2 regions of the Paraburkholderia sp. GAS333 genome follow, and region 1 is predicted to be linked to the other one. Evidence: riboswitches for the same ligand, from Rfam matches in the RefSeq annotation. Region 1 holds a riboswitch; the other holds the start of a gene.

Region 1 (4,419 bases):
CCTTGTGCATTTTCGAGCGAGATCTGATACGGACGCGGATCGATCTGGGCGAGCACGTCGCCCTTCTTGACCATCTGGCCTTCCTTGAAATACACGTCCTGCAATACGCCGCTCAACTGCGGCAGCACGGTGACGGTGGCAAGCGGCGTGACCGTGCCGAGCGCGGTCAGCACGACCGGCATTTCACCTTGCGTGGCCGTCGCCACGTGAACCGGTTGCGGCATGTTGCCCATGCCGCCAGGACCACCGCGCCCGCCACGGCCGCCGGTGCGCGCACCGCTCGCGCCGCGTGCGTCGGACGCGCCGGTTGCTTCGCCGCCGGCCGCCCCCCACGGATGCCAGCGCCACACCACGACCGCGAGGATGACCAGCGCCGCGACGATCAACGCGACGTTGCGGCCGCGGTGCCGCTTCACAGGACCGCGCGGATCGCCTGGCTTGCCGCCCGGAGCGCCGTTCGGGCGCGATTGGGAAGCCGGGTCGGCGGGGCGTGAAGTTTCCGAATGCTTTTGTTGTTCGTCCATCGGTTCGGTCAGGTGGCAGGCTTTGATGTGAGCCGCTCGCGCGGCCCAGCCGGAACAGAAGTTCGGCGGACCGGCACGCGGGTGGCATGACAGGCAACTATTGATATCAGCGGAAGCAGCACACGCTTTTTCAGCGCGATGCTACCCGAGGCGCGGGACGGAGATGTTAACGCAATGCGTTGTTCTCGCCGCCATGCCGGCAGTGTTGCTGCGGTTATTCGAGGCAACTCAGGGTCGCGGCAACCCGTCAGACACGCGCCCCGCGCGACGGAAACGCATGATCCTACGTTGCGTGGTCCGTAACAGTCCACCTGTGTATTTTTCTTTTGATTACAAAGGTTACAGGATGTACTGCCACGGACAGGACCACTGTTGGGGCTGCCGACCGGCAAGCCTTTGCGTGGCTCAATTGTCGAGCCGTCGTCCCGGCGTGCCGCCAATTTCGAGAACGATTTTGCTGATGCATTCGAGCAACGCCGGGGCGGCGCGCGAGATCAGCCAGTCACGCGGACACTGGTCGGCCGGGCCGCCGCAATTCACTGCATAGCGCTCGCCGGACGGTCCGACGAAACCCTGCGCGATGGCGTTCAGGCCGTTGTACCACTCGCCGGTGGCGATCGCGAAACCCTGTTCGATGGTTTCCCGCAACGCGCTTTCGAGCCGGCTGCCGACATGGCCCCAGTCATCGCCTTCTGCCGCCTGCAGGCCGATCAGCAATTTGTCGCGTTCGGGCTTGGCGAGCGCTGCAAGATAGGCGCGACCCACCGCCGTGCGGCTCAGGTTCATCCGTGAACCGATTTCCAGGCGCGACACCAGCACCGCCGAACGCGGCCGGATTGCGTCGATCACGACCATGTCGAAGCGATCCCGCACGGCGAGGTGGACAGACAGCGACGTGCGTTCGGCGAGTTCGATCAGGAAAGGCCGCGCGCGGGCCCGGATGTCGAAGTTGCGCAGAAAGCCGTTGCTCAATTCCAGCACCGACGACGTCAGCACGAAGCGTTCGCTGTCAGGCAGTCTGAACAGGAAGCCGGCGCCAACCAGAGTCGCGGTGATGCGCGACACGGTCGGTTTGGGGATGCCGGTCAGTTCGGTCAGTTCGCGGTTGCTGAGCGGGGCGTCGGCGGCGGCGATCGAACGCAGCACCGTGAGGCCTCGCGCGAGGGCGGTGACTTCATCGCCCGAGCCGTCTTTTTCCTTGAGCATATCTGCTGGCACTGAGGGACGAGCGGGTGGGTTCATGTGATTTTTTTGGAACTGTATTTCAAATTATTCGTTTGCAATCTGCTGATAGGTAAAGTCAGCAGCCCGCCAGTCACCCCGGTCCAGGGGTGCTGATTCCGTTTTTCATCAGAAGATTCATTGTATCGGAATATTTTTCCGTGCCGTATTCCGCTTTTTAGATTTTGCTTGACTTAGTCAGCATAAGCATAAAAAATGGAATCTCATTTCGAAAGACGCTTTCAAACTCGGTTTTTCTAAAGAGTTTGAATTCACCGTGACTCACTTTGTGTCGATTGTCTCCACAATTTCACGTCACCGTCGGTTGTCAGGGGCGCATTGCGCTATGACTTTTCGAATACCGTCTCTCAGGTTCTAGCACGGCCCTCGGAATGGCTAGAACTTTTTAAGGCGTCACGGCAACGTGACGCCTTTTTTTTCGCCCGGAGTTTCAGCGCGTGCGCCGTCGCTCACCGGTGTTCGAGAGCCAGAGTGAGGGCAGGGGCGCTTCTGAAAGTTTGGGATTGCAGGGGCTTTAGCGCGACAGCAAGGACACCGTGGCGATGCCCAGAATCGTCATGACGAGCGATGCGCCGACGTGAATCGCGACTTCGCCCGCGGCCCAGCCGAGTCGGCCGTCCTGCAAGCGTTGCACGACTTCCGCCGAGAAGGTCGAGAAGGTGGACAGGCCACCCATCAGGCCGGTAATGACGAAAAGCCGCCATTCCGGCGAGATTTGCGGCGCGCGCGCGAAGCCCGCCACTGCTACGCCGATGACGTAACCGGCTATGACGTTGGCCGCGAGCGTGCCGAGCGGCAAGCCGCTGAACACGCCGTTCAGGCGGACACCGAGAAACCAGCGAAACAGCGAGCCGAGTGCGCCGCCGATGGCGACTGCGAGAAAGGACCAATACATGAGAAGGGCCTGGCGAAACCGGGTGTCGACGTATCGGACCGGGCGGGCAGCGCGACGCCGCATTCGCGAAGGTCCGGGCGAAGCGGGCATCATCAGCCACAGGGGCGGTTTGGGAAGATGCCATCTCCAGCGCGCGAGTCTAACATCGGCGGAGCTTGGGGGGACAGGTCGGCGCAGAGCCAGGGGAGCTATTCGGCGGGTCTTGGGGCCGCTTTTCAATCGCAGTCTTAACCGCGTTTTTCACCGTATTCGCAGCCGTCCGCGCAACGGTCGAACAGGGCTGTGCTAATAATGCCAGCCGGCTCGATGCGCGCCTGAGATTGCGCGCGTCGAGCCGGTTCCATCGCTCACGCAAACGGCGCGTGCCGGCTCACTCCGAAGTCGCCGAAATCTTGTGGATCGACAGATCCGCGCCGTTGTATTCGTCTTCCTGATCGAGCCGCAGACCGACCGTCAGGCGAATTACACCGTACACCGCCGTGCCGCCGACCGTCGCCACGACGATCCCGCCGAGCGTGCCGATCACCTGCGAGCCGAACGCGACGCCGCCCATCCCGCCGAGCGCGCGTGAGCCGAAAATGCCCGCGGCGATCCCGCCCCACGCGCCGCACAGCCCATGCAGCGGCCACACGCCGAGCACGTCGTCGATGCGCCAGCGGTTTTGCACGCACGTGAACATATAGACGAACAGCACGCCCGCGATGCCGCCCGTCACCAGCGCGCCCAGCGGATGCATCACGTCCGAGCCGGCGCACACGGCGACCAGCCCGGCCAGCGGGCCGTTATAGGTAAAGCCCGGGTCGTTGCGGCCCGCAAGCCAGGCCGTCAACGTGCCGCCGACCATCGCCATCAACGAATTGACGGCGACCAGGCCGCTGATCTTGTCGACCGTTTGCGCGCTCATCACGTTGAAGCCGAACCAGCCGACCGTCAGCACCCACGCGCCCAGCGCCAGGAACGGAATATTCGACGGCGGGTGCGCGGCGATGCCGCCATCGCGGTGATAACGCCCGTGCCGTGCGCCGAGCAGCAGCACGGCCGGCAGCGCGACCCAGCCGCCGAAAGCATGGACCACCACCGAACCGGCGAAGTCGTGGAACTGCGCGCCGAACGTCTGATGCAGCCAGTCCTGAACACCGAAGCGGCCGTTCCACGCGATCCCTTCGAAGAACGGATAGATGAAACCGACCAGTACGAAGGTCGCGAACAACTGCGGGTTGAATTTCGAGCGCTCTGCAATGCCGCCGGACACGATCGCCGGAATCGCGGCGGCGAAGGTCAGCAGGAAGAAGAAGCGCACCAGCGCGTAGCCGTTGTGCGCGGCCAGCGACTCGGCGCTGCCGAAGAACTGCACGCCGTACGCGATCGTGTAGCCGATGAAGAAGTACGCGATGGTCGACACCGAAAAATCCACGAGGATCTTGACGAGCGCGTTGACCTGATTCTTTTTGCGGACCGTGCCGAGTTCGAGAAACGCGAATCCCGCATGCATGGCCAGCACCATGGCTGCGCCGAGCAGCAGGAAGAGCGTATCGGTGCCGGTTTTAAAGCTTTCCATCGATGTGTCCCGCTATGCCAAAAAAACGGGCAATGAATGCAAGAAGTGGGCCAAACTTGTGCGCGACTCGCGTCGGTGAGGTGCAAAACGGCACCGGGATGGGCTTCTTTATGCGTGTGACTTAAGTCATGCACATATCTCGCGAATATCGACGCACCTGAATAAAGCATTAAAAAGCACAGTTATAGTGCATTAGTTTG
Region 2 (4,419 bases), on a different contig from region 1:
ACGAACCAAACCCGCAGAAACCGATCGATCCGAGCAACCAGGCGATAAGTAATGACTTGCTGTCCGCTCGCAACGCACCGGCGCCTTCCCGGTGGAGCAACAGGACCACGAAGCCCACGCCTGCGATCAGGTACCGGAACGACGTAAACGTAAAAGGATCGATGTAACGCAGGGCGTCGGTCATGACAGGAAACATCGCCCCAAACAGGATTGTCGCGACGAGGCACGCAGCAATCCCCTTCCAGTAGTTGGCGGACGATAAAGCCAGATCGGTCGATGAATTCATGAATGAACGTTCTCAAAATAGGCAAAAAATTTGGCAGCCACTTTCGCGGCATGCCGCCGATCCGCTAAGGCAATTGAGCATGCATTACGTCAGGGCGCGCAATGCCATATCGACGATCGATGTGAGCGCGGCCTCGTTCATGTCTACCTTACCGAGCACGCGTATGCCTTGAACCATGCAGAGCAGAAAGCGTCCGACCTCCTCGGCGTCGAGACGGCGATCGTATTCGCCTGCCTGCTGACCTCTGGCTATCGCGAGACTGAACTGCATCGCGATGCGCTGTAAAGTCGATTCGATATGTGGCCGCAGAGCATGATCGCCCGGCAGAAGCTCGATTACCGTATTGGTGATAAAGCAGCCGTGCCGCGCGGACAGGTTAGCGCTCACCTTCGTATAGTGCAGAAGCGCTTCGCGCAGTGCCTGTCGTGGGGGCAAGTCGGCGGCCAACCTCTCCTTCAGCCGCGCAACGGCCCCTTCTGCGTAACGATCGAACGCCGCGACGAGCAAGCCATGCTTATCACCAAACGTTCTGTAGAGGCTGCCGCGAAAGACTCCGGTCGCTTCGCATAGCACGTCGACGGGAGTCGCATAGTAGCCGTGCTCCCAAAATACTCGCGCGGCGGCATCGACCGCGTGGTCGATGTCGAATTCTCGCGGTCGCCCGCGCTCGGCGGTACGCCCTCCACGAGAGCGGTGTGTGTCAGATCTGGTCATGCAACCGATATTAGGACTATTCAGTCTCAAAATCAACGTCCCACGAGGGTTGACCTATAAAGGGATGTTTGGCACGAGCGATCACACAGGGGACAACCCGCTTCTGGTTCGCGCATCGGTGCGGTTTCAGGCTCGCTTTGCACCGCAGTCGACACTGAAGCTACCGTTCGCCGAACATCCAATGCAACAACCGCTAGCGGATTTCAGCCGCCTTTCAAAAAGGCCCACTCCGTTACCGCCCAACGCATCCAGCAACCCCAAAGCCAGATCAGGGCGGATGGGCCGGTTGTTCGCCACGACCGGATGCGATATAGTCCGCTTTCAGGAGATGGCGTTCCTCCTTTAACCACCGCACTTATCTCGCGGTTAATGACGCCTACAGTTACCTGACTTTCGTTGGGGCTGTAGGCGCTCGCGTCCACAAGCTTCCCGTTGGTCAGGCCATGCAACATCGGCACAATGACCAATGCGCAAACTCCATCGCTTCGAACAACTCGAACTGCTGCCTTATCTGGGCAAGTGGTTTCTGATCGCCTGCGTCGCCGCGGCTCTCGCGGGCAGCGCGTCGGCTTTCTTCCTCATTGCTCTCGATCATGCGACCGCATGGCGCGAGGCGCACCGCTGGATTATCTGGCTGCTGCCCGTAGCCGGTTTCGCGGTCGGCTATACGTACTATCTGCTGGGCAAACCGGTCGATGCGGGCAACAACCTGCTCATCGATGAAATTCACGACCCGAAGAAAGTCGTGCCGCTGCGCATGGTGCCGCTCGTGCTTGGCGGCACGATCGTCTCGCATCTGTTCGGCGCGTCGGTTGGGCGTGAAGGCACGGCCGTGCAGATGGGCGGCGCGCTGGCGGATCAGCTTACCCACGTGTTTCGCCTCGGACACGAGGACCGCCGCATCCTGCTGATGATCGGTATGAGCGCGGGATTCGCTTCCGTATTCGGCACGCCGCTCGCCGGGGCGGTGTTCGGCCTGGAAGTGCTCGCCATCGGCCGGATGCGCTATGACGCGCTGTTTCCCTGCATCGTGGCGGGTATCGTCGCCGATCAGGTCTGCCTGGCCTGGGGCGTTCATCACGTGCACTATGCGATCGGTGCGATCTCGCCGATCAACGCATGGAGCGTCGTCGCGGTGGTAATCGCGGGCATCGTATTCGGTCTGGTCGGCATGGCTTTCGCCACCACGGTCCACAAGCTCGGCACGCTGGTGAAAAGCACCATCACCTATGCGCCGTTGCGTCCGTTCGTAGGCGGGATCGTCATCGCGATTGCGGTATGGGCCCTGGATGCTTATCACTACATCGGCCTGGGCATCCCCGACATCGTCCGCTCGTTTCAGCAGCCGATGCAGCCTTGGGACTTTCTCGGCAAGTTCGGCTTTACCGTTGCGTCGCTCGGGACCGGCTTCAAAGGCGGCGAGGTCACGCCGCTGTTCTATATCGGCGCGACCCTCGGCAATGCACTCGCGCCTCTGTTGCACATGCCGTTCGCGCTGATGGCCGGCATCGGCTTCGTTGCGGTGTTTTCGGGCGCGGCCAACACGCCGCTCGCCACCACGATCATGGCGATGGAGTTGTTCGGCACCGGCATCGGCCCGCTTGCTGCGATCGGTTGCGTGACCGCCTATCTGTTCTCCGGCCACACCGGCATCTATCACGCGCAGCGCGTCGGACACAGCAAGCATCGCAAGCACCGGCTCCTCGTACCAGACGGAACACGGATCGCCGAGCTGGGCGGATTCCGCCGGCAGAAAGCCGCGGCGGACGCACCGGCCGCGAATCAGAAGCAATCGGGCATGCCGGCTGATATCGCTGCGACAACAGAGGAACGCGGTCAATGATCCAGGAAAGCAACGATCAGCGCATTGCAGCGCTGCGGCTTTACTTCCCGCTCGCGACCCGTGCACGAGCAACGCGATTCTGGCATCACCTCAGCGCGCCTGCGCTCGCGCATCACCTTATCGCCCTCGCGAAGCGTGCCAATATCCTGCAGGCGATGTCGCATCACATCAGTGCAGGGTATCTGCCAGGCGAGCGGCTTTCTCATCACCATCCAGAAATCAGCGGGATGCGGCATCCACAGTGTCTGGAACTGGTGGACACCGAAGCGCGCTTACGTCAGTTCATGCGCGACCATGCGGATGAATTGCGCAAGGTTCACGCGGTGCTGCTGCTCGGTGAATTGCCGCTGACGCAGAGCCGCGCACCTCATGCACAATCGGCCTCAAGCCTCGGGTGAGTCATGGCTTCGGTGTGCCAGCTTGTCGCCATCAGCATCGTCACTTCGCCGCGAATCCGACGCGGCGAAGTGACCGGCTTATATCCACCCAATTAGACCGAGATACCAAGCGTCGACAAAACAAACCTGACACTGAAAAAACATACCGATGAACACAACGGCAATGCGACTAGCAGCGGGCGATGCTGCAAACTCATCAGCCACGCCATCGTCCACAGGCGCACGCCAACGCTGATTAGCGCCCGGATCGTGCGCCTGATTGCGTTCATGATCGCTCCACCACGACTTCGAGATAGTCGCTCGGCAGAACAAGCGTTGCGTCGCCCGACCGGTTGCGGCTTCCGATGAGCGTCATCAGCTCGGCGAAGAGCGCAGCCTGCTGATTTTCGTCGAGCGCGGCGAACGCTTTGTTCACCGGTCCGTAGTACGCACGAAATATCTCCATGAAGTGCGCCGGCGAACGGTAACGAAACGTGAAGTAGCGGCTCGTCGTCACAATATTGCTGGCATTCCCTTGAAACAGCGTTTCCAGTCGCGCCTTCGTCCCCCATAGCGCAGGCGACACCACGCCCGCCGCCGGAGGAATGTACTTTGCGATCGTCCTGAATACCTGTCCGATGAAGCTCTCCGGTGTCCAGTTCGCAAGACCAATCCGGCCGCCCGGTTTGCAAACGCGCGCGAGTTCGGCTGCAGCCCTTTCCTGATCGGGAGTGAACATGACACCGAACGTCGACATGACGACGTCGAACGAGCCGTCTGCATAAGGCAACGCTTCGGCATCCGCTTCCTCGAATACCACGGGAAGCCCTTCTGCTGACGCACGTGCACGTCCCGACTCCAGCAGCGATGCCACGTAATCAGTCGACACGACATCGCACCAGCGGCGCGCGGCAGCAAGCGTCGCATTGCCGTTACCGGCCGCCACGTCGAGCACGCGACTTCCGGCGCGCAAGTCGAGCGCTTCGCAAAGATGTTCTCCGACGATCTGCAGCGTCGTGCCAACCACAGCGTAATTACCCGTCGACCACGCAACCTGCTGACGACGCTTGACAGCGCTGAAGTCGATAACAGGTGAAAGAGAGGAATCAAAAGCGGACATGAAACACTCCTGAGAAACAATGGGCGGCGCGTTGCTGCCCATTCCGATCGCGCCGCGAAATTGCACTGCGCACACGCCC

What was found. Region 1 has a riboswitch for fluoride ahead of crcB (fluoride efflux transporter CrcB). Riboswitches for the same ligand answer to the same signal wherever they lie in the genome.
Region 2: linked by a shared signal. The riboswitch ahead of ABH945_RS18925 (voltage-gated chloride channel family protein) and the one ahead of crcB (fluoride efflux transporter CrcB) in region 1 are both predicted to bind fluoride.

Annotation. Positions count from the first base shown of each region.
Region 1 is NZ_JBNDKS010000001.1:1,841,412-1,845,830, reverse strand. It holds gene ABH945_RS08235 (MdtA/MuxA family multidrug efflux RND transporter periplasmic adaptor subunit) at 1-524, opposite strand, end outside; gene ABH945_RS08230 (IclR family transcriptional regulator) at 930-1,730, opposite strand; gene crcB (fluoride efflux transporter CrcB) at 2,281-2,661, opposite strand; fluoride riboswitch at 2,738-2,798, opposite strand; gene ABH945_RS08220 (ammonium transporter) at 3,032-4,219, opposite strand.
Region 2 is NZ_JBNDKS010000003.1:716,132-720,550, forward strand. It holds gene ABH945_RS18915 (DMT family transporter) at 1-286, opposite strand, end outside; gene ABH945_RS18920 (TetR/AcrR family transcriptional regulator) at 371-1,000, opposite strand; fluoride riboswitch at 1,316-1,386, shown strand; gene ABH945_RS18925 (voltage-gated chloride channel family protein) at 1,467-2,843, shown strand; gene ABH945_RS18930 (hypothetical protein) at 2,840-3,241, shown strand; gene ABH945_RS18935 (class I SAM-dependent methyltransferase) at 3,507-4,340, opposite strand.